Regions from separate parts of the Citrobacter sp. Marseille-Q6884 genome, predicted to be linked through region 3. Evidence: predicted binding sites of a transcription regulator. Region 3 holds the regulator's gene; each other region holds the start of a gene.
What was found. Region 3 encodes LexA, which represses DNA repair genes until DNA is damaged. Its sites were predicted from a motif close to TNCTGTATGTACATACAGNA; they were not measured.
Positions count from the first base shown of each region.

Region 1: a site for LexA is predicted at 5,897-5,916, ahead of mutH (DNA mismatch repair endonuclease MutH). Genes of this name have one in related genera too.
Region 2: a site for LexA is predicted at 3,693-3,712, ahead of uvrB (excinuclease ABC subunit UvrB). Genes of this name have one in related genera too.

Region 1 is NZ_CAMDRE010000001.1:194,801-204,863, forward strand. It holds gene N7268_RS00925 (prepilin peptidase-dependent protein) at 1-61, opposite strand, end outside; gene N7268_RS00930 (prepilin peptidase-dependent protein) at 52-522, opposite strand; gene thyA (thymidylate synthase) at 706-1,500, opposite strand; gene lgt (prolipoprotein diacylglyceryl transferase) at 1,507-2,382, opposite strand; gene ptsP (phosphoenolpyruvate--protein phosphotransferase) at 2,672-4,918, opposite strand; gene rppH (RNA pyrophosphohydrolase) at 4,931-5,461, opposite strand; gene mutH (DNA mismatch repair endonuclease MutH) at 6,146-6,841, shown strand; gene N7268_RS00960 (TerC family protein) at 6,917-7,630, shown strand; gene ygdR (lipoprotein YgdR) at 7,775-7,993, shown strand; gene N7268_RS00970 (NADP(H)-dependent aldo-keto reductase) at 8,101-9,141, shown strand; gene lplT (lysophospholipid transporter LplT) at 9,210-10,063, opposite strand, start outside.
Region 2 is NZ_CAMDRE010000001.1:2,691,821-2,701,883, forward strand. It holds gene bioF (8-amino-7-oxononanoate synthase) at 1-895, shown strand, start outside; gene bioC (malonyl-ACP O-methyltransferase BioC) at 882-1,676, shown strand; gene bioD (dethiobiotin synthase) at 1,630-2,328, shown strand; gene N7268_RS12725 (ABC transporter ATP-binding protein) at 2,294-3,016, opposite strand; gene uvrB (excinuclease ABC subunit UvrB) at 3,786-5,807, shown strand; gene yvcK (uridine diphosphate-N-acetylglucosamine-binding protein YvcK) at 5,897-6,805, opposite strand; molybdenum cofactor riboswitch at 7,196-7,341, shown strand; gene moaA (GTP 3',8-cyclase MoaA) at 7,329-8,318, shown strand; gene moaB (molybdenum cofactor biosynthesis protein B) at 8,340-8,852, shown strand; gene moaC (cyclic pyranopterin monophosphate synthase MoaC) at 8,855-9,340, shown strand; gene moaD (molybdopterin synthase sulfur carrier subunit) at 9,333-9,578, shown strand; gene moaE (molybdopterin synthase catalytic subunit MoaE) at 9,580-10,032, shown strand.
Region 3 is NZ_CAMDRE010000001.1:1,444,997-1,455,059, reverse strand. It holds gene tyrB (aromatic amino acid transaminase) at 1-140, opposite strand, end outside; gene alr (alanine racemase) at 266-1,345, opposite strand; gene dnaB (replicative DNA helicase) at 1,560-2,975, opposite strand; gene N7268_RS06895 (quinone oxidoreductase) at 3,057-4,040, shown strand; gene pspG (envelope stress response protein PspG) at 4,277-4,519, opposite strand; gene dusA (tRNA dihydrouridine(20/20a) synthase DusA) at 4,652-5,650, opposite strand; partial or broken gene N7268_RS06880 (cupin domain-containing protein) at 5,757-6,244, opposite strand; gene zur (zinc uptake transcriptional repressor Zur) at 6,360-6,878, shown strand; gene N7268_RS06870 (CsbD family protein) at 6,923-7,132, opposite strand; gene dinF (MATE family efflux transporter DinF) at 7,267-8,586, opposite strand; gene lexA (transcriptional repressor LexA) at 8,751-9,359, opposite strand; gene N7268_RS06855 (diacylglycerol kinase) at 9,469-9,837, opposite strand; gene plsB (glycerol-3-phosphate 1-O-acyltransferase PlsB) at 10,009-10,063, shown strand, end outside.

The DNA of each region.
Region 1 (10,063 bases), 1.3 Mb from region 3:
TGCTTATCGCCATCGCAATCAGTACCTCCAGCAGTGAAAAGCCGCGTTCGTTTATCGACATGCTTCTGTTTCTCCACGCGCACAAAGTCTGATTCGACCCGAGCTGGATATCACCAGCCACCACTCGCCCGCGGCATTTTTCAGCCGGATGTGCCCCGCCCATGCCGTGTTGCGCAGGCCAAAGAAAGTCAGTGAAGGCGTGATTTCCACCATCTCAACATCGTCCCAGTGCGGTAAAAACACCTCTGGAGAGACAGGCTGGCATGCTTGCTGAGAAACGGCGGAGCTGACAATGCACCACGACCGCCCTTCTCTGATAACGCTGAGGGCGTGATCGCGGTTATGCCAGTTGGCATCCTCACGCAATTGCAGCAGGTAGTCCCGTACCTGACAGGCGGTTTGCCACAAGCGTTGCTGCTGCTGCCAGTATTGCCAGCCGTACAGCCCTGACGCACCAACAACCGTGACAATGAGCATCACCACCAGGGTTTCAATAAGGGTGTAGCCTTGTTGTTTTTTCATGCTGGCAGTATGGCGTGGACATAAAAAATAACGAGGCTGGAATTCAGCTTATTCGGCGAGCTACGAAGAATATTTATCGCGTTGCATGAGATTGCATTCTTTCAGGAACCCGAGCCGAAGAACTGAATATGAGGTAAAAAAAACCGACGCGCGATGGCGTCGGTCATGGCAGGATGGCTTCGGTCAGATAGCGACCGGCGCTTTAATGCCGGGGTGCGGATCGTAACCTTCAATCTCGAAATCTTCGAAACGGTAGTCGAAGAGAGAGTCGGGCTTACGTTTGATAACCAGCTTCGGCAACGCACGTGGTTCACGGCTGAGTTGCAGGTGAGTTTGCTCCATATGGTTGCTGTACAGGTGCGTATCGCCACCGGTCCAGACAAAATCACCCACTTCAAGATCGCACTGCTGCGCCATCATATGAACCAGTAAGGCATAACTGGCGATGTTAAACGGCAGGCCGAGGAACACATCACATGAACGCTGATACAACTGGCAGGAAAGTTTGCCGTCCGCCACATAGAACTGGAAGAACGCGTGGCACGGAGCCAGCGCCATTTTATCCAGCTCACCCACGTTCCAGGCGGAAACGATAATGCGGCGAGAGTCCGGGTCATTTTTCAGCTGGTTGAGCACCGTGGTGATCTGGTCAATATGGCGGCCATCCGGCGTTGGCCATGCACGCCACTGTTTACCGTAGACCGGGCCAAGGTTGCCGTTTTCGTCAGCCCATTCATCCCAAATTGAGACATTGTTTTCATGCAGGTAGGCCACGTTTGTGTCGCCCTGCAAGAACCACAGCAGCTCATGAATGATTGAGCGCAAATGGCAGCGTTTAGTCGTAACCAGCGGGAACCCTTCCTGCAGATTAAAACGCATCTGATGACCAAAAATGGAAAGCGTTCCGGTTCCGGTACGGTCGTTTTTCTGTGTGCCTTCATCCAGCACTTTTTGCATCAGTTCTAAATACTGTTTCATGGTTCCTCAGGAAACGTGTTGCTGTGGGCTGCGGCGATACGCCCAAACCATCATAATAATACCTGCGACAATCATCGGGATGGACAGAATCTGTCCCATGCTGATGTACTGCACCCATGTACCGGTGAACTGGGCGTCCGGCTGGCGGAAGAACTCGACGATGATACGGAACGCGCCGTAGCCGATCAGGAACAGACCGGAAACCGACCCCATCGGGCGTGGTTTACGAATGAACAGGTTCAGAATGATAAACAGCACAACCCCTTCCAGCGCCATTTCATAAAGCTGAGAAGCATGGCGAGGCAGTGAGCCGTAAGTATCGAAAATGGACTGCCACTGCGGGTTAGTTTGCAGCAGTAGGATATCTTCAGTGCGGGAGCCAGGGAACAGCATGGCATATTTGAAGTTCGGATCAACGCGCCCCCACAACTCGCCGTTGATAAAGTTGCCCAGACGCCCTGCACCCAGACCAAATGGAATCAGCGGCGCAATAAAATCAGACACCTGAAAGAACGAGCGCTTGGTACGTTTGGCGAAGATAATCATCACCAGAATTACGCCGATAAGACCGCCGTGGAAGGACATACCACCGTCCCAGACGCGGAACAGATACAGCGGATTATCCAGGAAGAGCGGGAAGTTGTAGAACAGCACGTAGCCGATACGTCCACCGAGGAAAACCCCAAGGAAGCCTGCATAAAGTAAGTTTTCGACTTCGTTTTTAGTCCAGCCACTCCCTGGGCGGTTAGCGCGGCGCGTCGCCAGCCACATCGCAAAAATAAACCCCACCAAATACATCAGGCCGTACCAGTGAAGTGCGACGGGTCCAATTGAGAAAATGACCGGATCGAAATCCGGAAAATGCAGATAGCTACTGGTCATCTGTCACCACAAGTTCTTGTTATTTCGCTGAAGTCAGACAGCAATTGATAAGCGCGCCTGCATAATGCAGGCGCTCCAAAGGTGCGAATGATAGCACAAGGGGATCGCAGCGGATGCCGATTACAGTTAAAAGATATGTATACCCGTCATACTTCAAGCCGCATGTGCGTTGGCTACGCTCGCTCCCCCCAGTCACATAGTTCGCTATGTGACTGGGGATTCACTCCCTTGCCGCCTTCATGCGGCTCGAATTATTTAGGGTAGATACCTGCTGTTACCAGCCCTGGATTCACAATCCCCCGCGTATTAACCCACCCATGCCACGACGCTCCATAAACGCCGCTACCTGATGACGCACTTCTGTCGCTAACTGCGCCTCCAGGCTACGCTGTGCCAGCGTTTGGGCTTCGTTAAAGTCGATATGCCGCAGCAGGTATTTCACACGCGCCACCGAACGCCCGTTCATCGACAAATGACGAAAACCCAGACCGATAAGAATGGTGACGCACATAGGATCGCCTGCCATTTCACCGCACAAACGCAAATCGATACCGCTTTTCTCGGCTTCCTGCGCAATCATCGCCAACGCACGTAACATCCCCGGATGCAGGCTGTCGTAAATGCTGGCTACCCGCGTATTGTTACGATCGACGGCCAAAATGTATTGGGTAAGATCGTTCGTCCCGACCGAGATAAAATCGATCCGGTTCGCCAGATGGGGCAGCATGAAGACCATTGAGGGGACTTCCAGCATGATGCCGATACGCGGTTTCGGGATCGCATAACCGATCATCTCTTCCACTTCGCGTCCGGCGCGCTCAATCAAACGCCGCGCTTCGTCCACTTCATCAATACTGGTCACCATCGGCAGCAGAATGCTCAGGTTGCCGGTTGCGGCATTTGCACGCAGCATCGCGCGCACCTGGATCAAAAAGATCTCCGGCTGATCGAGCGTAATACGGATCCCGCGCCATCCCAGACAAGGGTTCTCTTCGCTTATCGGCATGTAAGGCAGTTGTTTATCCGCCCCGACATCCAGCGTTCGCAGCGTGACGGGTTTATCGTTAAACATCTGCAGCATGCCCTGATACTGCGCAACCTGCTCTTCCTCAGACGGAAAACCGCTTTGCAACATGAACGGGATTTCGGTGCGATACAGCCCTATGCCGTCGATCCGACTTCCCAACTTCTCTTCATGTTCCGGGCTAAGCCCTGCATTAAGCATCACCTTTACGCGCTCGCCGCTTTTCAGCTGCGCGGGCTGATTAACGTCATCTTCCGCCAGACGGCTCAGTTCAATTTCTTCGCTGATAAGACGCTGATATTCCTGAATCAATACAGGTTCAGGATCGACCAGCAGTTCGCCACGATAACCGTCCACCACCAGCGTACGGCGATGTAACACTGACGGCTGGATATCGGCGCCCATCACGGTGGGGATACCCAGCGCACGAACCATAATCGCTGCATGGGAGTTGGCGGCGCCATCCCTGACGACGACACCCACCAGCCGATCCTGCGGAAGCTCCGCAAGCGTAGTGGCTGAGAGTTCGTCGGCCACCAGAACGAAGCGTTCCGGCCAGGCGTTTGGCCCCTGGATCGAGTCGTCAAGATGGAACAACAGACGTTGACCAAGCGCGCGTAAGTCTCCGGCGCGCTCTTTCAGATAGCTATCGCTTAGCGCAGCGAACTGTTCGGCAAACTTTTCGATGATCGTTTTAACAGCCCACTCGGCCACCGACCCCTTATCCACTTCAGCAAACAGCTCACGGCGCAGGCGGGTATCGGAAAGCAAGTGCGAGTAGAGATCGAAGATCGCCGCGGTTTCTTTTTGTGCCCCGGCGGTAAAACGCTTGCTGTAGCGACGAAATTCGCTCGCCGCTTCTTCCAGCGCGCCGGTCAGTCGTTCACGCTCAAGGGCAGGATCCAGCGTTGAAGCCTGGTAGACCTGCTCCATTAACGGCAGCGTGGCATCCTGCCAGCCTTCTGCAATCGCGACGCCGGGTGCTGCAGGCAGCGCACGGATACGCGTCTGGCGATATTGCCCGAACAACGCGGTTAACTGCGATTGAGAAAGAATGGCGGCCATTTGCGTGGCGAGCGTGACGAGGAAAGACTCTTCGCTTTCATCATACTGGCGCAACTCGCGCTGCTGAACGACCAGCACGCCTAGTAACTGGCGGCGCTGAATGATCGGTACGCCTAAGAATGCGCGGAAACGCTCTTCTTTGACCGAAGGAATATATTTAAAGCTGGGGTGTTTTTGCGCATCAGCGAGGTTGATCGGTTCCGCCAGCCTGCCAACCAGGCCGACGATACCTTCATCAAACGCGAGTGCAACAGTGCGACCACGTGGTTTTTTGAGCCCCCGGGTCGCCATGAGGTAATAACAACGTCGGTCGTGATCGGCCAGATAGACCGAGCAGACCTCTGTATCCATCGCAAGACAGATGTCGGTAACCAGAATATTCAGCGCTTCATTCAGACGCGGAGCACTGGCCACCTTTTCGACTATTTCGCGCAGGCGGGTGAGCATAATTTGCGTAGCTTAACCTCTTTTACGTCTGTACGCAGGTGCGCTCTGCGGCTTCGGGGTACTTTCCTGAAGCGCCATGACAACACTTGCGAATTCTTTCATCACCCTGCGATAGACATCGCGTTTAAATGACACCACCTGTCGAACCGGATACCAGTAACTCACCCAGCGCCAGCCATCAAACTCAGGTGTACTACAGGTTTGCATATTGATTTCGGCATCACTGCTGATCAATTGCAGTAGAAACCACTTTTGTTTCTGGCCGATACAAACCGGCTTCGTGTCCCAACGCACCAAACGTTTCGGTAACTTGTAACGCAACCAGTTACGAGTAGAAGCAAGGATCCGTACATCTTTACGACTGAGACCCACTTCTTCGAAGAGTTCCCGGTACATCGCCTGTTCTGCTGTCTCTCCTGGATTGATCCCACCTTGTGGAAATTGCCAGGAGTGCTGACCAAATCGCCGGGCCCACATGACCTGCCCCTGGCGGTTACAAATTACTATCCCTACATTCGGGCGGTAGCCATCGTCATCAATCACCGGACTACCTCAACATAAACCTTATATACAAACGATTGTTTCACACTCCAGAGAGGCGGTAAACCACTCTGTTAAGGGCGCGGGATTCTAATAACAATTGAATAACTCACAGTTAAGGCCAGAGTTATAAACAGAGAAAGCCCTTCTCTCACGATTTTATTCACCTTTTCTGTGGATATAGTTGTGAAGAAGTACGGAATTACTATGGGAAAACCCAGAACAGTCTGAATAAGACATACGTCACACTTAAAAAATAGTCGTCTATATTCATTAAGTTAAAAGCAAATCCGACAGATAATCACACAGAAACGTGACGATCATCACGCATACGATCTTTGGGCTGATGAAAGATCGACCAGCGTTGGTTTTATCCACAGATTATGCCAATAAGTTAGGCACAATTTGTGTAAAAATTCGATTTTCGTCGCACGTCAAGGCTGTAAATTGAAACAGTAGTCGGGGTTTTTCACAGTTATCCCATCTTTCTGTGGATAACATGGTGTAAGATCCTGTTCATTGTCAGTGACCAGAATTGGAAAACCCGGTTTGCTGTTGCGCAACACGTCGAGTCGAAATCTAAAAACCAATATAAATCATATAATTGAATATAGCATGTGGAAAAAGATAAACTCTGTCCACACGGTATAAAATCATTGTTCATTTTTTCACCTAAGGGTTACCCCGATGCCACAACTCCAGCCATTACTTTCGCCTCCAGAATCAGAGACTCAGTTACTGACTCAGGCACGTCTGCTCTCGGGCTACACGTTGGGTGAACTGGCGGGGATGGCGGGTCTCGTTACGCCAAAGGATTTAAAGCGTGATAAAGGCTGGATTGGCGTGCTACTGGAGATTTGGCTCGGCGCCAGCGCAGGCAGTAAACCCGAACAGGATTTCGCCGCGCTGGGCGTGGAGCTCAAAACGATCCCTGTGGACAGTCTTGGCAGACCGCTGGAAACCACCTTTGTCTGCGTAGCGCCACTCACCGGTAATACCGGCGTTACCTGGGAAACCAGCCACGTCCGACACAAACTCAAACGCGTGCTGTGGATCCCGGTGGAGGGTGAACGCACCATTCCGTTGGCTGAACGCCGCGTGGGTTCGCCGTTGTTGTGGAGTCCGAATGAAGAAGAAGATCGGCAGCTGCGCCTGGACTGGGAAGAATTAATGGACATGATCGTGTTGGGTCACGTCGAACGCATCACCGCCCGACATGGGGAGGTTTTACAGTTACGCCCTAAGGCCGCGAATTCGCGGGCACTTACCGAGGCCATTGGTGCCAGCGGCGAGCCGATCCTTACTCTGCCGCGCGGGTTTTACCTTAAAAAGAACTTTACGCGCGCGCTCCTGGAGCGGCACTTTTTATTCCAGATGCAATAGACACAGCCTGCCCTTTCACCCGTCGCGTTCCAGGCCTATAATTACCGCTTCTTTTTTTTGGCAGGACTTTGTTCGATGTTATTTGCATGGATAACCGATCCTAACGCCTGGCTGGCGCTCGGTACGCTGACGCTGCTGGAGATCGTTCTCGGGATCGACAATATTATTTTCCTTTCTCTGGTCGTCGCTAAACTCCCGACAGCACAACGCAATCACGCACGACGCATCGGGCTGGCGGCTGCAATGATCATGCGTTTGGCATTGCTGGCGTCTATCGCCTGGGTAACGCGTCTGACAAACCCGTTATTCGAGGTATTTGGCGAGGCGATCTCAGCACGTGATCTGATCCTTCTGCTCGGTGGATTGTTCTTGATCTGGAAAGCCAGCAAAGAGATACACGAGTCAATTGAAGGTGAAGAAGAGGGGCTGAAAACCCGTGTTTCCTCTTTCCTCGGCGCAATTGTACAGATCATGTTGTTAGACATTATCTTCAGTCTGGACTCCGTCATCACTGCCGTTGGCTTGTCCGATCATCTGTTTATCATGATGGCCGCGGTGGTTATCGCCGTGGGTGTGATGATGTTCGCAGCGCGTCCTATAGGCGAGTTTGTGGATCGTCACCCTTCCGTGAAAATGCTGGCGCTCTCTTTCCTGATTCTGGTTGGTTTCACCCTGATTCTGGAAAGTTTCGATGTGCATGTGCCGAAAGGCTACATCTATTTCGCCATGTTCTTCTCTATTGCGGTAGAGACCCTGAACCTGTTGCGCAATAAGAAAAATCCTCTCTGATACACCGTTTCGCTCCCTGCAAGGGGAGCGAAACGTGACAGCACCGTCACCTTCTCACAGATTAAGATTTTCCTGCTTTTATCCTGCATAACTTCACGTTATTACTAAACTATTGTCAGACGCAGGCCATGTGAGGGTAAGCAAATGAAAAAATGGGCAGTTTTAATTTCCGCCGTAGGACTGGCTTTTGCCGTTTCTGGTTGCAGCAGTGATTATGTCATGGCGACAAAAGATGGTCGTATGATCCTGACCGATGGAAAACCCGAAATAGACGACGATACCGGTCTGGTGAGCTACCACGATCAGCAAGGCAACGCGATGCAGATTAACCGCGACGATGTCTCTCAAATTATTGAGCGTTGATGGTTGAGGTCAGCAACGCAGCTGGCCTTAACAATTTTGCTTCCCTTTTTCCCTTCCCTCAGCCATTTTTATAATCCTTATGTCGTGATTATAAAAAGGAAACGGCTATGCAATATCACCGTATACCCCACAGCTCGCTGGAAGTCAGTACACTGGGGCTGGGCACAATGACGTTTGGTGAACAAAACAGCGAAGCCGACGCCCATGCACAGCTCGACTATGCCGTCGCGCAAGGCATCAATTTAATTGACGTTGCCGAGATGTATCCGGTACCGCCTCGCCCTGAAACCCAGGGGCTCACAGAAACCTACGTCGGTAACTGGCTTGCCAAACACGGCAACCGTGAAAAACTGATCGTTGCCTCGAAAGTCAGCGGCCCGTCGCGTAACAACGACAGCGGCATTCGCCCCAATCAGGCGCTGGATCGTAAAAATATCCGTGAAGCACTGCACGACAGCCTGAAAAGACTGCAGACCGATTATCTCGATCTGTATCAGGTTCACTGGCCGCAGCGCCCGACAAACTGCTTTGGAAAGCTGGGCTATAGCTGGACAGATTCCGCGCCGGTGGTTTCTCTGCTGGATACGCTGGACGCGCTGGCAGAGTTTCAGCGGGCAGGAAAGATCCGCTACATCGGCGTTTCCAATGAAACGGCATTTGGCGTGATGCGCTACCTGCACCTGGCAGACAAACACGACCTGCCGCGTATCGCCACCATTCAGAACCCCTACAGCCTGTTGAACCGTAGCTTTGAAGTCGGTCTCGCCGAAGTCAGCCAGTACGAAGGGGTTGAGTTACTGGCTTACTCTTGCCTGGGGTTTGGCACCTTAACCGGTAAATACCTCAACGGCGCAAAACCGGCCGGCGCGCGCAATACACTGTTTAGCCGCTTCACGCGCTACAGCGGTGAACAGACGCAAAAAGCCGTGGCGGCCTATGTGGATATTGCGAAACGCCATCATCTCGATCCGGCCCAGATGGCGCTGGCATTTGTTCGTCGCCAGCCCTTTGTCGCCAGCACCCTGCTGGGCGCAACGACAATGGCGCAGTTGAAAACCAACGTCGAAAGCCTGTATCTGGAATTGAGCGAAGAGGTACTGGCGGAGATTGAAGCGGTACATCAGGTTTATACCTACCCTGCACCGTGATGAAGTCATGCGATGTTCCTGCCGGATAAGGCGCAAATGCGCCTTATCCAACTCACGCACTGTAGAGACTAATGGCGGCGTTGCCAGATCCACAGCGCCGTGATCGCCAGCGCGAACAGCGCGCCGAACCCAATACCAATGGCTACCGCCGGTATCCCCACCAGTACCGCCAGTGAGTAAATACCGAGCATTAACAGCATGGCGCTGTTTTCGCCCAGGTTTTGTACAGCAATGGCATTGCCCGCACCGACGCTTTTTTTGCCTCGCTCCTGCAATAGCGCATTCAGCGGCACCACAAAAAAGCCCCCCAGCATCCCGATAAGCATCAGCAGCGCGTAGGATGGAAGCAGCGCATGTTGCAGGGATAAGAACAGCACCCCGACGCCAATTAAGATCCCCGCAGGCATGCAGCGGGACACCGTTTCCAGCGTTACCAGCTTCGCTGCCGCACCCGCGCCTACCACAATCCCGATGGCGACCATGGCATTGAGGTAGGTCGGCGTGGCGTTATCGGTGATACCCAGCGCCACCGGCACCCACAGCACCAGCAGAAAACGTAGCGTCACGCCTGCCCCCCAGAAGAGACTGGTGCCGACTAACGAGAAACGCGTGTCGCCGCTACGCCACAATGAAGATGCCGCACAGAAAAAGCTGCGCGTCATTTTTCCCAGATGCCAGGACTGACCAGGACGAGCCGCAGCCAGCTTAGGGATAAACAGGTTTGCAACAACGGCACCGGCATAAGCCAGCGCGCAGGCAGAGAGCGCGGCGATCACATGCCAGTCGGCCAGTACGCCGCCCGCAACCGAGCCAAGTAAGATAGCCGCAATGGTTGACGCTTCCATCAGACCGTTGGCTTTCACCAGTTTGTCGCCGGTCGTCAGCTCGCCGAGAATGCCATACTTCGCCGGAGAGTAAGCCG
Region 2 (10,063 bases), 1.2 Mb from region 3:
GGCGCTGGAAGAGGAGCTGGCGCAGTGGCTGGGTTATTCGCGCGCGCTGCTGTTCATCTCCGGCTTTGCCGCTAATCAGGCGGTGATTGCCGCGCTGATGGAGAAAGATGACCGAATTGTCGCCGACCGGCTCAGCCATGCTTCGCTGCTGGAAGCGGCCAGTCTGAGCCCGGCGACACTGCGTCGCTTTAGCCATAATGATTCGCAGCATCTGGCCCGCCTGCTGGCTACCCCCTGTCCGGGGCAGCAACTGGTGGTGACCGAAGGTGTGTTCAGCATGGATGGTGATAGCGCACCGCTGGCGGAAATCCACGCGATGGCGCAACAGCACAATGCCTGGTTGCTGGTGGATGATGCGCACGGTATTGGCGTGACCGGTGAGGAAGGGCGGGGTTCGTGCTGGCAACAGCAGGTCAAGCCCGAGCTGCTGGTGGTGACGTTCGGGAAAGGATTTGGCGTCAGCGGAGCGGCGATCCTCTGTTCAGACAGCGTGGCGGATTATTTGCTGCAGTTTGCCCGTCATCTGATTTACAGCACCAGTATGCCTCCGGCGCAGGCGCAGGCATTGCGCGCTTCGCTGGCGGTGATTCGCAGTCACGAAGGCGATGAGCGCAGAGCAAAACTGGCGATGTTGATTCAGCGTTTTCGCGCGGGCATCAATACCCGATCTCTCACGCTGGCGAACTCAGATAGCGCCATTCAACCGCTGATCGTTGGCGACAATCAACACGCATTACGCCTGGCGGATACCCTCCGTCAGCAGGGATGTTGGGTGACGGCAATCCGTCCGCCTACCGTCCCGGTCGGCACGGCCAGACTGCGGCTCACGCTAACGCAGGCGCACGAAACCCAGGATATCGATCGTTTGCTGGAGGTGCTGAATGGCGCAGGTTGATAAGCAAGCCATTGCCGCCGCATTCGGACGCGCGGCTTCCCAATATGAGCAACACGCTGAGTTACAGCGCCAGAGTGCCGATGCATTGCTGGCGCTGCTGGCCGGTCGGCAATATGCGCAGGTGCTGGATGCCGGTTGTGGGCCCGGGCGAATGAGCCGCTACTGGCGGGAGCAGGGAAGCGATGTCACCGCGCTCGATCTTTCTGCACAAATGCTGGCGGAAGCGCAACGGCAAAATGTTGCCCAGCACTACCTGATGGCGGACATCGAAGCGATTCCGCAAGCCACGGCCACCTTCGATCTGGCCTGGAGTAATCTGGCCGTACAGTGGTGCGCGGATTTACGTAGCGCGTTAGGCGAGCTTTACCGGGTCGTGCGCCCTGGCGGAACGGTGGCGTTTAGCACGCTGGCGCACGGTTCTTTGCCCGAATTGCATCAGGCATGGCAGGCGGTGGATGACCGGGCGCATGCCAACCATTTTCTGCCCGTAGAGCAACTGGAAACCGCTCTGCAGGGGGGGAATGTTACGTATCATCTGCATGCCGTGACGCTGTGGTTTGACGACGCGCTAAGCGCCATGCGCTCGCTCAAAGGTATCGGCGCGACACACTTGCATCAAGGACGCGAACCGCGTGTGTTGACCCGCTCACAGTTGCATCAGTTACAGTTAGCCTGGCCCCAGCAGCAGGGGAAATACCCGCTGACTTATCATCTTTTTTTGGGAGTAATTCAACGTGACCAAAACCTATTTTGTCACCGGGACGGACACCGAGGTCGGTAAAACGATCGCCAGCTGCGCACTGTTACAGGCCGCCGGCAAGTCAGGGTACCGGACTGTCGGTTATAAGCCGGTGGCGTCGGGCAGTGAAATGACCCCCGAGGGGTTGCGTAACAGTGATGCGCTGGCTTTGCAGCGCAACAGTACACTGGCCGTAGACTATGCGGATATCAATCCCTACACCTTTGCTGAACCGACGTCGCCACACATCATCAGTGCGGACGAAGGAAGGCCGATTCTGGCTCCGGTGATGTCTGCCGGGTTACGCGCGCTGGAAGCGCAGGCCGACTGGGTTCTGGTGGAAGGGGCTGGCGGGTGGTTCACCCCGCTTTCACCGACGCTGAGTTTTTCTGACTGGGTGCAAGCTGAACAATTACCGGTCATTCTGGTGGTTGGCGTCAAGCTGGGTTGTATCAACCATGCTATCCTGACTGCGCAGGCGGTGCAGCAGGCCGGGCTGACGTTGGCCGGATGGGTCGCCAATGATGTGATGCCACCGGGTAAACGTCATGCTGAATACATGGCGACGTTGACGCGTTCTCTCCCGGCGCCCTTGCTGGGAGAGATCCCCTGGCTGGCGGAAGCGCCAGAGCAGGCATCAACAGGCCATTATCTCGATCTCAGCGCTCTGTCTCTGGCGGCACCCAGCCGTTAATCAGTGGGTCGCTGAACTGCGCCATCGCGCCCTGGGCAACATTACGCCCGCGGTGTAACAGGCAATAACAGTCGGCGACCCGACGAATAAAGGGCAGACTTTGCTCCGCAAGCATAATCGCGATACCCAGTTCCTGGCTCAACCGTACAATCAGATTGCCTAATTTGTGGATATACGCCTGACCTGTCCCGCGCGTGGGTTCATCAAGGATCAGCAGACGCGGACGCGTAGCCAGAGCGCTGGCGAGCGCCAGCTGGTGCTGATTATCATCCGACAGCGTAGCGCTTTTATGACCACGCAGAACGTACAGCTGGGGAAAGAGACGGTATATATCGCTGCTGCTCATCGCCTCGCAACCCCCAACCGCTTTTCGCGCAATATGCAGATTTTCCTCAACTGTCAGTTGCGAAAATATTCGCCGCTCTTGCGACACATAGCCAATACCCAACGCGGTGCGATTTGCCGCCGGCATGGGCCGCAGATCGCACGGCGGTGCACCGGCCTGATGCCAGAACATCGTGCCGCTTTCGATCGGTAAATGACCGGTGATGCAATTGATCAGAGTGGTCTTTCCCATCCCTGGCAGCCCCAGTACCCCGGTACACTTACCGGGCGGCAGGTCGAGATCCACATTCCAAAGCGAGTGCTGGTTGCCGTAATAGTGATTCACTGCGCGAAGACTCAACATGGTTTTTCTCCAACATGATGTTATCCGCCTCACGGGCCGAGTGTCGGTAGAAAAGTGCAAATCCCTTGCCAGAAGAGGAACCCGGAAGCAAAACAGCGGCATACATCATCTGCGCGGTGTTATTTCACGGGCGGGCACGATTTCTGGCCCATGTGCGCACAGTGTCAGTGCTTCCGGGCATCATGGTGGTGCAGACAACAAAATGGTGAAAATGCGAGCAAGATCTCGGCGGCGACATGCCGCTTCGTTAGCTGATAAATATCAAAAAATAGCGATAATTTTTTTTTACGCCACCCAAAAAGGGCTGAGGCGTGTTTTTGCCAGGCGGCAGTCAGCACGGGCTGCAGACAGTTATCCACTATTCCTGTGGATAACCTTGTGCATTAGAGTTAGAAAACACAATGTAAGCGAGAGAAGACGCGGCCTGCGACTAAATTGGTGCGAAAGACGGCTCAAAAGAATAGTCATTAAAATACAGGTGGTTAGATAAAAGCAATGGCTGTCGCAGAAGTGTCATGTATTGCCACAAAACTTTCATCGGGTCGCTTGACAAATGTTAAAAAAGTCATAGGTCTGGGGATAACACATTTTTGCTGGTGTTTTATCTCGCCGGTGCCGAAATTTTCACCCGTAGTGACGGGGTTTCTCATGGCGTAACAGAAATATTCTGGCGTGTTACTGTTTTTTCATCCAGTATATTTTACTGGCAAAATATACCACTGCGAGTAAAATTACACACCTGCCCGCCCATTGCTTCAGGTAGCTGCTCATGAGTAAACCGTTCAAACTGAATTCCGCTTTTAAACCCTCTGGCGATCAGCCTGAGGCGATCCGTCGTCTGGAAGAGGGGCTGGAGGATGGTCTGGCGCATCAGACGCTGCTGGGCGTAACGGGGTCAGGGAAAACATTCACCATCGCTAACGTGATTGCGGACTTACAGCGTCCGACCATGGTGCTGGCGCCGAACAAGACGCTGGCCGCGCAGTTATACGGTGAGATGAAAGAGTTCTTCCCAGATAACGCAGTGGAGTATTTCGTCTCTTACTACGACTATTATCAGCCGGAAGCGTATGTGCCGAGCTCCGACACCTTTATCGAGAAAGATGCCTCGGTCAACGAACACATTGAACAGATGCGACTGTCGGCCACCAAGGCGCTGCTGGAGCGGCGGGATGTGGTGGTCGTGGCCTCCGTTTCCGCGATCTATGGTCTGGGGGACCCGGACCTGTACCTGAAGATGATGCTGCACCTGACGGTGGGGATGATTATCGATCAGCGTGCGATCCTGCGCCGTCTGGCGGAACTGCAATATACCCGTAACGATCAGGCGTTTCAGCGCGGTACTTTCCGTGTGCGCGGTGAAGTGATCGACATCTTCCCGGCTGAATCGGATGACATTGCGCTGCGCGTGGAACTGTTTGACGAAGAAGTTGAGCGTTTATCGCTGTTTGACCCGTTAACCGGGCACGTTGAATCCACCATTCCCCGCTATACCATTTACCCGAAGACACACTACGTGACGCCACGCGAACGTATTGTGCAGGCGATGGAAGAAATTAAAGTCGAGCTGGCAGACCGGCGTAAAGTCCTGCTGGCAAACGACAAATTGCTGGAGGAACAGCGCTTAAGCCAGCGTACGCAGTTCGATCTGGAAATGATGAACGAACTGGGATACTGCTCGGGCATTGAAAACTATTCCCGCTACTTGTCCGGGCGTGGTCCGGGCGAGCCACCGCCGACGCTGTTTGACTACCTGCCTGCTGATGGCTTGCTGGTGGTGGATGAATCCCACGTGACCATTCCGCAAATCGGCGGGATGTATCGCGGCGACCGGGCGCGTAAAGAGACTCTGGTCGAATACGGATTCCGTCTGCCGTCTGCGCTGGATAACCGACCGTTGAAGTTTGAAGAGTTCGAAGCTCTGGCGCCGCAAACCATCTACGTTTCCGCGACGCCGGGCAACTATGAACTGGAAAAATCCGGTGATGAAGTGGTTGATCAGGTGGTACGACCGACCGGCCTGTTAGACCCGGTGATTGAAGTGCGTCCGGTGGCGACGCAGGTTGACGATCTGCTTTCTGAAATACGTCTCCGTGCAGCGATCAACGAACGCGTACTGGTCACGACATTGACCAAGCGGATGGCTGAAGATCTCACGGAATACCTCGAAGAGCACGGCGAGCGGGTGCGCTACCTGCACTCGGACATCGACACCGTGGAGCGCATGGAAATCATCCGTGACCTGCGTCTGGGTGAGTTTGACGTGTTAGTCGGCATCAACCTGTTACGTGAGGGGCTGGACATGCCTGAGGTCTCGCTGGTGGCGATTCTGGACGCAGACAAAGAAGGGTTCCTGCGTTCTGAGCGTTCGCTTATCCAGACCATTGGACGTGCGGCACGTAACATCAACGGTAAAGCGATTCTCTACGGTGACAAAATTACCGCGTCAATGGCGAAGGCGATCGGTGAAACCGAACGTCGTCGCGAGAAGCAGCAACAATACAACGAAGCGCACGGTATTACGCCTCAGGGGCTGAACAAGAAAGTGGTCGATATTCTGGCGCTGGGTCAGAATATTGCGAAAACCAAGGCTAAAGGGAAAGGTAAGTCTCGTGCAGGCGCGAAGGCTGAGGTGGTCGAACTGGATATGACGCCGAAGGCGCTGCAGCAGAAAATTCATGAGCTGGAAGGGCTGATGATGCAGCATGCGCAGAACCTGGAGTTTGAAGAAGCGGCGACGATTCGCGACCAGTTGCATCAGTTGCGGGAACTGTTTATCGCAGCGTCTTAAGCTCATGCCGGATGGCGGGTAAACCCTTTATCCGGCTGACAGCAGACGTTTTGTCGGCCTGAACGCTGCGCGCCTTCAGGCCATTCCATTCAACCCAGTGCCTGTACCGCTTTCTCCAGCGCGGTGTGCAGCAACTGGCGGTCATGGCGGTAGGGAATATCGCTGGCTTCCAGCACGTCCTGAATCACCACGCGGTCGGTGACGGCGGAAACATCCACTTTTGGCCCGACAACCACCGCATCAATCACCTTCTTGCCCACGTATTGCTCAATGATTGCCAGCTTATCGGCAAGCGTCAGACTGGCGGCTGGCAGGCTTAATTCACGCCCCAGATTGCCGATATAGACCATCGGAGCCGGTGTGCGCCGTAATGCCTGCGCCATGTCGTCAAGGAGCAGAATGGGCATCAGGCTGGTGTAAAAACTGCCTGGCCCAATCAGGATGAGATCCGCTTCAGCGATAGCTTCAACCGCTTCCCGCGTCGTGGGAACCTTTGGCGACAGCATCAGTTCCTGAGGGGGGATAGTGAGCTGGTCGATATTCACTTCGCCATAGACCTCATGCCCCTGATCGTCGATAGCCATCAGATCCACCGGCAGTTCTGACATTGGAATTAAATGCGCATCCACTTTCAACAGGCTGCGAATTAAATTGATGGCCTCCAGAGGCCGCACGCTCAGGTGGTCGAGCGCCTTTAACATCAGATTTCCGAGGTTATGCCCGGAAAGTTCGCCGTTACCGCCAAAACGATACTCAAACATCGCGGATGCAACGCTTGGTTGGGTAATTAACTGGTTCAGACAGTTACGCATGTCTCCCCAGGCGATACCCCCTTCAGAGCGACGGATTCGCCCTGTGGAACCGCCATTATCGGTGGTGGTGACGATACCCGTCAGGCGTGAACCCAATGGAGAAAGTGAAGAGAGAACGCGCCCTAATCCATGCCCTCCGCCGAGAGCGACAACGCGATCCAGATCCGCCAGCGTGCGAGTACGCATATATTTTCCTGATATCAATTGATCTGCGTAACAGTAGCGTAAATTACGGGTTTTCAGCAATTAGCCAGCGTGTTTACGCGCAAATAATTTACTACGATCTACTCCTTTCTGACGATCTCCACCTGATAGCAAGATGATGTATATCAATGCAAAACTGTGGTTTTTGCATATTCTGTAGCTAAATTGCACGATCATGTCGTTATGTATGTGTTTATATAGCGAAAGTGTACATGGCAAAACCGTCATTTACACGCTAGTATCGGCATAACCACAAGTACTCTAAATAGTTTGAGTTGCAGGAAGGCGGTGAGGGAGAGAATCCCCTGGAGCGTACATCAGTACGTGACTGAGGTGAACGAACGAAGCCAACGCATCTGCAACGCACAGTATGACGAGTATAAACACTCTAGCCACTGCACCTGGGTCTAATGATACGGTGCTTTGGCCGTGACAAGGCTTCGATGAGATTGTCACCAGGGCGAAGGAAGAAATGACTTCGTCTCCCGTATTTGGAAAGGTGTACATGGGCTCTCAACTTACCGATGCTTTCGCACGTAAGTTTTATTACTTACGTTTGTCGATTACCGATGTGTGTAACTTTCGTTGCACCTACTGTCTGCCGGATGGCTACAAGCCTGGTGGCGTCACCAATAACGGCTTTCTGACCGTTGATGAAATTCGCCGCGTCACGCGTGCGTTCGCCAGTCTGGGAACGGAAAAAGTGCGTCTGACGGGAGGTGAACCGTCACTGCGTCGCGACTTTACCGACATCATCGCCGCCGTGCGTGAAAACGATGCTATTCGTCAGATTGCGGTCACCACGAACGGTTATCGCCTGGCACGTGATGCAGCGACATGGCGGGATGCAGGACTGACGGCGCTTAACGTCAGCGTCGATAGCCTGGATGCGCGTCAGTTTCATGCCATTACCGGACAAGATAAATTTCAACAGGTGATGGCGGGCATTGATGCCGCATTCGATGCCGGTTTCGAAAAAGTAAAGGTGAACACCGTGCTGATGCGCGATGTAAACCATCATCAACTGGATACCTTCCTCGCCTGGATTCAGCCGCGTCCAATTCAACTGCGTTTTATTGAGCTGATGGAAACCGGCGAGGGCAGTTCTCTCTTTCGTAAACACCATATTTCCGGGCAGGTACTGCGCGATGAATTGCTGCGTCGTGGCTGGATCCACCAGCTCCGCCAGCGCAGCGACGGCCCGGCTCAGGTGTTCTGCCACCCTGATTATGCGGGCGAAATTGGTCTGATCATGCCTTATGAGAAAGACTTTTGCGCCACCTGTAATCGTCTGCGCGTTTCCTCTGTTGGCAAACTTCATCTGTGTTTATTTGGTGAAGGCGGCGTTAGCCTGCGTGATTTGCTGGAAGATGACGCGCAACAGTCCGCGCTGGAAGAACGTATTTCGACCGCGCTGCTGGAGAAAAAGCAGACCCATTTTCTGCATCAGAATAATACGGGTATTACACAAAACCTCTCGTATATCGGCGGCTAATCTACAAAAAGGAGATTAAAGATGAGTCAGGTAAGCGCTGAATTTATCCCGACACGCATTGCTATTCTTACTGTTTCCAGTCGTCGTGGCGAAGAAGACGACACCTCCGGTCATTATCTGCGAGACTCGGCGCTTGAAGCGGGTCATCAGGTAGTGGATAAAGCGATTGTCAAAGAAAACCGTTACGCTATTCGTGCCCAGGTCTCAGCCTGGATTGCCAGCGACGACGTCCAGGTGGTGCTCATTACGGGTGGCACCGGGTTGACTGAAGGTGACCAGGCGCCGGAAGCCCTGCTGCCGCTGTTCGACAGAGAAGTGGAAGGGTTTGGCGAAGTGTTCCGTATGCTCTCTTTCGAAGAGATCGGTACCGCGACGCTGCAATCCCGTGCGATTGCCGGGGTGGCCAATAAAACGCTGATTTTTGCCATGCCGGGTTCGACAAAAGCCTGTCGTACCGCCTGGGAAAATATCATTGCGCCGCAGCTCGATGCCCGCACTCGTCCGTGTAACTTCCACCCACATTTGAAGAAATAAGTATGTCGCAACTGACTCATATTAACGCCGCTGGCGAAGCGCACATGGTGGATGTTTCTGCCAAAGCGGAAACCGTACGCGAGGCGCGTGCTGAAGCCTTTGTCACCATGCGTAGCGAAACCCTGGCAATGATTATCGACGGCAGCCACCACAAAGGTGATGTCTTCGCGACCGCCCGAATTGCGGGTATTCAGGCAGCCAAACGGACCTGGGATCTCATTCCGCTGTGTCACCCACTGATGCTGAGCAAGGTTGAAGTTAATCTGCATGCCGAGCCAGAGCACAACCGCGTACGTATTGAATCGCTGTGTCGTTTAACGGGCAAAACTGGCGTCGAAATGGAGGCCTTAACCGCGGCTTCCGTGGCGGCGCTGACCATCTACGACATGTGCAAAGCGGTACAAAAGGATATGGTGATTGGTCCGGTACGCTTGCTGGCGAAAAGCGGCGGCAAGTCAGGCGACTTTAAGGCGGATGCACATGATTAAAGTACTTTTCTTCGCCCAGGTGCGAGAGCTGGTGGGTACGGATACGGTAGAGGTTGCGGCAGAGTTTTCGACGGTTGAGGCGCTGCGCCAGCATCTGGCGGCCAAAAGCGATCGTTGGGCGCTGGCTCTGGAAGACGGCAAGCTACTGGCGGCGGTAAACCAGACGCTGGTCAGCTTTGACAGTCCCGTAAAATCAGGGGATGAAGTGGCCTTCTTCCCACCGGTAACCGGAGGCTGATATGGCGGAAACGCGGATAGTAGTTGGACATGCGCCGTTCAGCGTTGGGGAAGAGTATCCCTGGCTGGCAGAGCGCGATGAAGACGGCGCAGTGGTCACGTTTACCGGTAAAGTCCGTAATCACAACCTCGGCGACAGCGTCCAGGCGTTGACACTGGAACACTATCCAGGCATGACGGAAAAAGCGCTGGCGGAGATCGTTGAAGAGGCGCGCGGGCGTTGGCCGTTGGGGCGTGTGACGGTGATTCATCGCATCGGCGAATTGTGGCCTGGAGATGAGATCGTCTTCGTCGGCGTGACCAGCGCGCATCGCAGCAGTGCGTTTGATGCCGGTCAGTTCATTATGGATTACCTGAAAACCCGCGCACCGTTCTGGAAGCGCGAAGCCACGCCAGAAGGAGAGCGTTGGGTAGACGCGCGTGACAGCGATAAGCTAGCAGCAAAACGCTGGTAGAGTACAATTGTTGTAGGCTCATACTGATTCA
Region 3 (10,063 bases):
TTAAGCTGAGGAATAATCCCGTCTTCGTTGTAATACAGACCGATACTGAGGTTCACTTTGTCGCTACGTGAATCTTCTTTGAAGCGCTCCATGAGCGATAAAATCGGGTCGCCTGCGTAGGCGCCAACTTTTTGAAACACGCGGTGGTTCTCCAGGTTTACAGACAGGGGATAAGACACAATAAACCGGAAGCGAGAGAAGATCGAGAGGATGTTGAGAGGAATATTGCCGGAAAGCGCTGGCGCTTATCCGGCACGATACAGACTTAATCGACGTACTTCATCGCCACCCTTGACGTCAGGCGCGTAATAAGTTCGTAAGCACTTACTTCTGTTATTTCCGCAATGCGTTCAACGGGCAGCCCCTCGCCCCACAGGATCACAGGATCCCCGGCTTTATCCTGCGCTTCAGGACCTAAATCAACGCAAATCATGTCCATCGCGACGCGGCCAACGATCGGGACTTCCCGGCCATTCACCAGCACTGGCGTACCGGAAGGCGCAGCACGCGGGTAACCGTCACCATAGCCCATCGCCACCACGCCGAGGCGCGTATCACGCTCGCTTAACCATGTACCACCGTAACCCACCGGTTCGCCCGCTTTATGCTCGCGCACCGCGATCAGGCTGGAGGTGAGTGACATCACCGGCTGGCAGCCAAAATCTGCTGCCGTAGAATGGTTTTCCAGCGGCGACACGCCATAAAGAATCAGACCAGGGCGCGCCCAGTCGAAGTGAGACTGCGGCCACAACAGGATACCGCCAGACGCAGCAATAGAACGCTGACCCGGCTTACCTTCACAAAAACGATTGAAGATATCGAGCTGCTTTTCTGTTGCTCCGCTCTCCGGTTCGTCTGCGCGGGCAAAATGGCTGACAATATTGACCGGCTGGCGCACATTTTCACACTGCGTTAAACGTTGATAAAACGCCTCAGCCTGCTCCGGGCGAACGCCCAGACGATGCATGCCGGTGTCGAGCTTCATCCATACGGTGACAGGTTCAGCCAAATCAGCGGATTCCAGAGCCGCAAGTTGCTCCTGATTATGTACAGCAGTATGCAGGCGCTGCGCGGAGATCGTCGGCAGATCGGCGGCATCAAAAAAGCCTTCAAGTAGCAGTATGGGTTGCGTGATCCCACCCGCTCGCAGTCGCAGGGCCTCTTCCAGACGCGCGACGCCAAAGGCGTCGGCATCGGGGAGCGTCCGCGCGGTCTCTAACAGACCGTGTCCGTAAGCGTTCGCTTTCACGACCGCAACCAGTTTGCTGGCGGGCGCCAGTTCACGCAGACGTTGCAGGTTGTGTCGCAGAGCGCGGCGGTTAATGACTACTGTTGCCGCTTGCATTTGTATTCCTTAATAAAAGAATCGCCTAAATCATTCGTGTTGCAGGACAAAAACGCTCTGACGTTTTTGAACAGCGCCTGCGCTGGCCCCGAAGGGGCGAGGACGCAGTCCGAGTTACGCGACAAGCCTGAGAATCCCCGGGAGCTTAGTAAACTAAGTGACCGGGGTTAACGGGCGTAGTCAACGCATCTGCAGCATGAAGGATGACGGAGATTTATTCGTCGTCGTATTGTGGGCCAGCATAGTTATCAAAGCGTGACCACTGGCCGTTAAATGTCAGGCGTACCGTACCGATGGGGCCGTTACGCTGCTTACCAATAATAATTTCTGCGATACCTTTGAGGTCGCTGTTCTCGTGATAAACCTCGTCACGATAGATAAACATGATCAAATCCGCATCCTGCTCGATGGAGCCAGATTCACGCAAATCGGAGTTAACCGGACGTTTATCAGCACGTTGTTCCAGTGAACGGTTAAGCTGTGACAGCGCCACAACAGGAACATGAAGCTCTTTCGCCAGTGCTTTCAGCGAGCGGGAGATTTCGGCGATCTCCAGCGTACGGTTGTCGGAAAGCGACGGTACGCGCATCAGTTGGAGGTAGTCAATCATGATAAGTCCGATACCGCCATGCTCGCGGGCGATACGTCGCGCGCGGGAGCGCACTTCCGTCGGCGTCAGGCCGGAGGAGTCATCAATATAAATGTTGCGCTTCTCAAGCAAAATACCCATGGTGCCGGAGATCCGCGCCCAATCTTCATCATCCAGTTGGCCGGTACGAATTTTGGTCTGATCAACACGCGAAAGCGAGGCCAGAGAACGCATCATAATCTGCTCTGAGGGCATCTCAAGAGAGAATATCAATACCGGTTTATCCTGCAACATCGCCGCATTTTCGACGAGGTTCATTGCAAATGTCGTTTTACCCATCGACGGACGCGCCGCGACGATAATCAGATCGGAAGGCTGCAAACCCGCCGTCTTCTTATTGAGATCGTCATAACCGGTATTAACTCCGGTGACGCCATCGTGCGGCTGCTGGAACAGTTGTTCGATACGCGCGACGGTGGCATCCAGCACGTCGGCGATGTTTTTCGGACCTTCGTCCTTATTGGCGCGACTTTCTGCGATTTTAAAGACGCGGGATTCTGCCAGATCGAGCAAATCCTCGCTGGAACGTCCCTGCGGATCAAAACCCGCATCGGCAATTTCATGGGCAACAGAAATCATATCGCGGACGACAGCACGTTCGCGCACGATATCAGCATAAGCGCTTATGTTCGCCGCACTTGGCGTATTTTTAGATAACTCCGCCAGGTAAGCAAAACCGCCGACGCTGTCCAGTTGCCCCTGAACCTCCAGCGACTCTGCGAGCGTAATCAGGTCGATGGGCTTTCCCATCTCCTGCAAACGGTGCATTTCGGTAAAAATGTGACGGTGCGGGCGGGTATAAAAATCTTCCGCCACAACGCGCTCAGCCACATCGTCCCAGCGTTCGTTATCCAGCATTAAACCGCCCAACACCGACTGTTCCGCTTCAATCGAGTGCGGCGGCACTTTCAGCCCGGCAACCTGCGGATCGCGGTCACGAGCATCAGTCTGTTGTTTGTTGAAGGGTTTATTTCCTGCCATAGTGAATGGAGTTACCGAGATAAAGAATGGGTCGAAAGATTACCATATAAGTAGACCCTTACGATACGTTCTGGAGGATGCATGGCAACACGAATTGAATTTCACAAGCACGGCGGCCCTGACGTACTAAAGACGGTTGAATTTACGCCGATTGACCCGGCAGAGCATGAAATCCAGGTCGAGAACAAAGCGATCGGCATCAATTATATCGACACCTACATCCGTAGCGGGCTGTATCCGCCGCCTGCTTTACCCAGTGGTCTGGGCACCGAAGCGGCTGGCGTCGTCAGCAAAGTCGGCAGCGGCGTCACGCACATTAACGTCGGCGATCGCGTGGTCTATGCACAGTCTGCTCTCGGCGCTTACAGTTCAGTGCATAACGTTCCTGCCGAAAAAGCGGCCATCCTGCCCAATGCCATTTCGTTCGAACAAGCCGCCGCCTCCTTCCTGAAAGGGTTAACCGTATTTTATCTGTTACGCAAAACCTATGAGATCCAACCGGGTGAACCGTTCTTGTTCCACGCGGCGGCGGGCGGTGTCGGTTTGATTGCCTGCCAGTGGGCAAAAGCGCTGGGGGCAAAGTTGATTGGTACCGTCGGCAATGCACAAAAGGCGCAAATTGCTTTACAGGCCGGGGCCTGGCAAGTGATTAACTACCGGGAAGAGAACATTGTTGAGCGAGTGAAAGAGATTACCGGCGGTAAAAAAGTGCGGGTGGTTTATGACTCCGTGGGCAAAGACACCTGGGAGGCCTCGCTGGATTGTCTGCAACGCCGGGGGCTGATGGTCAGTTTCGGCAACGCTTCCGGGCCCGTGGCCGGCGTAAACTTAGGTATTCTGAACCAGAAAGGTTCGCTGTATGTGACGCGTCCTTCTCTTCAGGGTTACATCACCAATCGCAACGAATTGGCAGAAGCCAGTAACGAGCTGTTCTCACTGATTGCCAGCGGCGTGATTAAAGTCGATGTGGCGCAAGGACAGACGTTTGCGCTGAAAGACGCGCAGCGGGCGCATGAAGTACTGGAGAGTCGTGCAACGCAGGGGTCGAGTTTGCTGATCCCGTGATTCACAGCGCCGACGTCCCCAAACGCATTCAAGCAGCCAGTGCACCTGCGGTGTGAATGATGGCGGGGGAGAAAGAATTAGGGCTTCCCGCAGGAAGCCCTTTCTTTTTTTAGTTCGGCTGTATGTAGGGTACAGCTCGATGAATTCGTTAACGGCGCAATAGTGACAGATTTGATAATCAATTCCTATTTGGTTCTAAAGGCAAAGTTGCATGTTGTGACGAACCGCTCAATACCTTAGTAAAACCGGCGGTTATTGCGCTGATACTGTGGGACTTTTGGCGATTTTATCGCCTTGATTACCCACACCACCGCCACGGCCAGGAGCAGCCAGGGTAATAACTTAATCATTAACGCAAACAGTCCGCCTAAAAACATCACTGCGGTGGCCACCATTAATGCGGCCAGTACCCCCAACAGTGATACGCCGGTGACCATCAGCATGATAAAAAAACCAATGACAAAAAGTAGTTCCAGCATGATGCTCTCCCATAATGAATGCTGCTCACATCATTACAAAAACCATGCCAAAATTAATTCATTGATTTATAAACAAAACGCTCCGCGACAGTGCGCAGAGCGTGGTGAAATTGACTAACTTTTAGTGAGAAATTAACGCTTATCTGCAACGAGCTTCAGTGCATGTTCCAGCACGTTAATATCAGCCCCGGCTTTATGCGCATTTTCGCTCAGGTAACGACGCCACTGACGAGCCCCAGGGATCCCCTGAAACAGTCCAAGCATATGGCGGGTAATGTGCCCCAGATACGCACCCTGGCTCAGTTCACGCTCAATATACGGATACATGGCACGCACCACGGCAACAGGATCGGCATCGGCAGTCGCTGCCGCAAAAATTTCGCGGTCCACAGACGCCAGAATGCCGGGGTTTTGATAGGCTTCACGCCCTACCATTACGCCATCCATATGTTGCAGATGAATTTTCGCTTCTTCCAACGATTTAATGCCGCCGTTGATCGACATCGTCAGATGCGGGAAATCGCGTTTCAACTGATACACACGGGCATAATCCAGCGGCGGGATCTCGCGGTTTTCTTTCGGGCTTAGCCCGGAAAGCCAGGCCTTACGAGCATGGATGATAAACATCTCACACTCCCCTTTTCCGGAGACCGTATTGATGAAATCACACAAAAATTCGTAGCTGTCCTGATCATCGATACCAATACGGGTTTTGACGGTGACCGGGATCGACACCACATCACGCATCGCTTTGACGCAGTCAGCGACCAGTTGCGCATTGCCCATCAGGCAGGCGCCGAACATACCATTCTGTACGCGGTCCGAAGGGCAGCCCACATTGAGGTTGATCTCATCATAGCCACGCGCTTCGGCCAGCTTCGCACATTGTGCCAGCGCAGCGGGATCGCTACCGCCTAACTGAAGTGCGACCGGATGCTCCTCTTCGCTGTACGCCAGATAATCGCCTTTGCCATGAATAATTGCCCCGGTGGTCACCATTTCGGTGTAGAGCAACGTTTGGCTGGAGAGTAAGCGCAAGAAGTAGCGGCAATGTCTGTCCGTCCAGTCGAGCATCGGCGCGATTGAAAAACGATGAGCAGGAAAAGCGGTAGACTGAGATTCAGGCAGCATGGCGAATAATCAAGCATCCGGTTAAAAAAGGGGCGCTACTATAGCACAGACCGTGACGATAGTGCGTCACCTCGTCGCGGATACCCACTACCTCCTCCAGAAAACGCTACTTCCGCCCCGGTTTACCGTCATGCGAGCCAAAAAACTGCGGCGGATGGTCAACCCAACGATCCTCACGTGTCGCCGCATAGACCGGATTCAGCGGGTAGTAGATACGATTGTCTTTTTTGTTCGCTTCACCGACGACCAGCAGGCGCACCTCTTCACTGGTATTGTTGATAAACGTGTGGCACACGCCGGTTCCTGCCGGAAAACCCACGCTGTCTCCGGGCTCCAGCTTCCATAAATAACCGTTAATCCAGGCCTCAGGATAACCTTCCAGCACGTAGATAAACTCTTCTTCATCGCTTTCAGCATGCGGATACGAAGTGCGGCGACCGGGCGGCAATCGTTCGTGGTGAATACCGAGTCGTCTTAACCCCAGCTTGCGGGCAAGCGGCGCGCCAATCGAAAAAAGCTCATTGCTATCGGGATACGTAGAGTCATCGGCCCCCTCCACGTCACGCCAGTGGCGAATACAATAGGTCTTTTCATTTTTATTTTCCAGTATTGCGATGCGTCAGGTATAGCACACGGCGGGGGATCTCGGCGTTTTAAGCAGAATATGATAAAGTAATGAATCACCCTTCCATGTAAATCGAGGCGTCAAATGGACAAAACCACCACGCAAGAGCTATTAGCCCAGGCTGAAAAACTCTGTGCGCAACGTAATGTGCGGCTCACACCGCAACGCCTCGAAGTGCTGCGTCTGATGAGTCTCCAGGAAGGTGCTATCAGCGCTTATGATCTGCTTGATCTGCTGCGGGAAACCGAGCCGCAGGCCAAACCGCCTACGGTTTATCGTGCGCTCGATTTCTTACTGGAACAAGGTTTCGTGCACAAGGTGGAATCCACCAACAGTTATGTCCTTTGCCATTTGTTCGATCAGCCGACCCACAGCTCAGCCATGTTCATTTGCGACCGTTGTGGCGTAGTAAAAGAAGAGTGTGCCGAAGGCGTGGAAGACATTATGCATACGCTGGCAGCCAAAATGGGATTTGCCCTGCGTCATAACGTCATTGAAGCACATGGGCTCTGTCCGGTTTGTGTGGAAGTAGAATCATGTCGCCACCCGGGCGAATGCCAGCATGACCACTCTATTCAGGTGAAGAAGAAAGTCGGGCGTTAAGCGGGGGAGCGTACATCCTTGTACTCTCAGACGGGAGGGATTAATTACCAGCGGTAATCGTTGCGTTTTTCCCAGCTATCGACCTCTTTCTCCGCCTGATCTTTCGCATATCCATAACGTTCCTGGATTTTACCTACCAGTTGGTCGCGTTTACCTTCAATGACCGTCATATCATCATCGGTCAGTTTGCCCCATTGCTCTTTCACTTTACCTTTCAACTGTTTCCAGTTACCACCGACTTCGTCTTTATTCATCATCAAGTCCTCATCGTTAGGTTGTGAATAGCGAGAGTGCTAAGCCCAGACACATGATGTTTTGCTGAGCGTGAGAATAAGTGTAGTCGGTGATTCCGGGAATTATTTACTATTCAGAATTTTTAACCGTCCCGTCAGGCAAACCAGGTGCCATTACGCCAGTGACGCCGCCAGATGAAAGCCAGTGAAAGTCCACGCAGCGCCAGGAATACGGCCAGTGCAAGCCATAAACCGTGGTTTCCCAGTAACGGTAACGCCAGTAACGTTAAGGCAAACCCCGCCGCTGCAACAGCCATGCTGTTACGCATTTCGGCTGCTCGCGTTGCACCAATAAACATACCGTCCAGCAGATAACACCAGACGCCCACCAGCGGTAAAATAACCTGCCAGATAAGATAGCGATCGGCCAGTAGCTGAATCTGAGGCAGTGAGGTCAATAGCGCGATAATGTGTTCGCCGAACAGGGCATACATCAACGAAAACAGTATTGCCACAATCCCCGACTGACGACAGGCCGCCCGCCAGACATCCAGTAACTGACTGCCATCTCGCGCGCCATAAGCCTGACCGGAGTGTGCTTCCACTGCATAGGCAAACCCGTCCAGCGCATAGGCGGTGAACGTCAGCAGTGTCATCAGCACGGCATTGACCGCAATAATCTCGCCACCAAGACGCGCGCCCAGCACCGTGATGGCACCAAAGCAGAGTTGCAGTAGCAACGAGCGCAGCATGATGTCGCGGTTAAGCGCCAGCAGACGGCGAAAGTTGCCGCGCCAGGCAAGCTTCAACATCGCCAGCGAGACGCCACGGAGGTGGAGTACCTTACGCACCATCAGCAGGCCAATCAGCAACGTGGCATATTCGGCAATCACCGTCGCCAGCGCAGCGCCCTGGACGTTCATGTGCAGACCCATCACCAGCCATACATCGAGTACAATGTTGAGAATATTACCGACAATCAGCAGGATAACCGGCGCACGTGCGTACTGGACGCCCAGTAACCAACCGAGTAGCACCAGATTTGCCAGCGAGGCGGGCGCACTGAGCCAACGGATTTCCAGGAAGCGGCGAGCCTGTTCCAGAACGGCCTCGCTACCACCAACGATGTGCAGCGCCAGATCGATAATTGGCGTACGAAACAGCGCGATCGCCGCCCCGGCGCCCAACGCCAAAATGAGCGGTTGTACCAATGCTCGCGCCAGCGCCTGCGGATTTTTCGCGCCGAACGCCTGGGCGGTTAGCCCGGTGGTACTCATGCGTAAAAAGAGCAGCAGCATAAAGAGAAAACTGGTCGCAGTCGCACCGACGGCGACACCGCCAAGATAGACAGAACTCTCCAGATGACCAATCACCGCAGTGTCCACCAGCCCCAGCAGGGGAACGGTGATGTTGGAGAAAATCATCGGTAAGGCGAGGCGCCAGAGAGCTTTGTCGGAAGAGGTAAAGAAAGGCATGCGGGAAAGCCTGAGAAGGAGTTAGAAAAAAGACGTGAGATTGCCAGATGACGGCGTAAATGCCCTATCCCGGCGTTTTTCATGTTTCACAGGCCCGATAAGCGTCGCGTCATCGGGCATGTTGCCGGATAGCGGCGTAAACGCCCGATCCGGCCTGCAGAAAATTACAACCATTCACCGTTACGAATAACGCCAACCGCCAGCCCTTCAATGGTGAAGCTTTGCTCGCGCAGGTCAACGACGATAGGTTTGAACTCGCTATTTTCAGGCAGTAATTCAACTTTATTGCCTTGCTTTTTCAGCCGCTTAACCGTCACTTCATCGTCAATACGCGCGACAACCACCTGGCCATTACGCACATCCTGGGTTTTATGCACAGCCAGTAAATCGCCATCCATAATCCCGATATCTTTCATCGACATCCCACTGACGCGCAGCAGAAAATCGGCGTTCGGTTTGAACAGTGAAGGATCAACCTGGTAATGGCCTTCGATGTGCTGCTGTGCCAGAAGCGGTTCACCCGCCGCAACACGACCGACAAGCGGTAATCCCTCTTCTTCTTCCTGCAGCAGGCGAATACCACGCGATGCACCAGAAACGATTTCCAACACACCTTTACGCGCCAGCGCTTTAAGATGTTCTTCAGCCGCATTTGGGGAACGGAACCCCAAACGCTGCGCGATCTCCGCACGCGTCGGTGGCATACCTGTCTGGCTGATGTGATCCCGAATGAGATCAAACACCTCTTGCTGCCTGGCCGTTAACGCTTTCATTCCGCCCCCTGGGTGTATATACAGTTATGCTGTGAGTATATACAGCTAAAGGTGATTTTGGAACCGCAAACTGCACAAAAAACAGGAGATTTGTGAAGTTTTGGAATCCTTATCGAAAATGTGACCACAACAGGATGCCCCAGGTGATCAGGGCGACAAAAATAGACAGCAGCACCGCTGCCGACCCCATATCTTTCGCCCGACCAGAAAGCTCATGGTATTCAGAGCCAATACGGTCAACCACCGCTTCGATAGCGCTATTCAGAATTTCAACGATCATCACCAGCATCACCGAACCAATCAGCAGCACGCGGGTAATGGCGTCAACATCCAGCCAGCAGGCGATTGCAACGCCCAGCAGGACGGCAACGCTTTCCTGGCGAAACGCGGCTTCATTGATCCAGGCGGCGCGAAAACCTTTCCAGGAATAGCCCGCTGCTTTGATAATTCGAGTGAATCCAGTGGTATTATTAGCCATCAAAAGAACCTTTTTACATTATTAGCGTCAATGTCGTTGTACCGTTTGCCTTTTTATTTCAGGGTGGATACAACGCAGCGCGAAGTATGACGGGATACACCAGAAATTCACTAAACTTTCTGATATCCTTGCAGCGCATTTGCATTATTAACCAGAGGCTTTACATCGTTTATGTCCGGCTGGCCAAGAATTTACTACAAATTACTGAATTTACCATTAAGCGTAC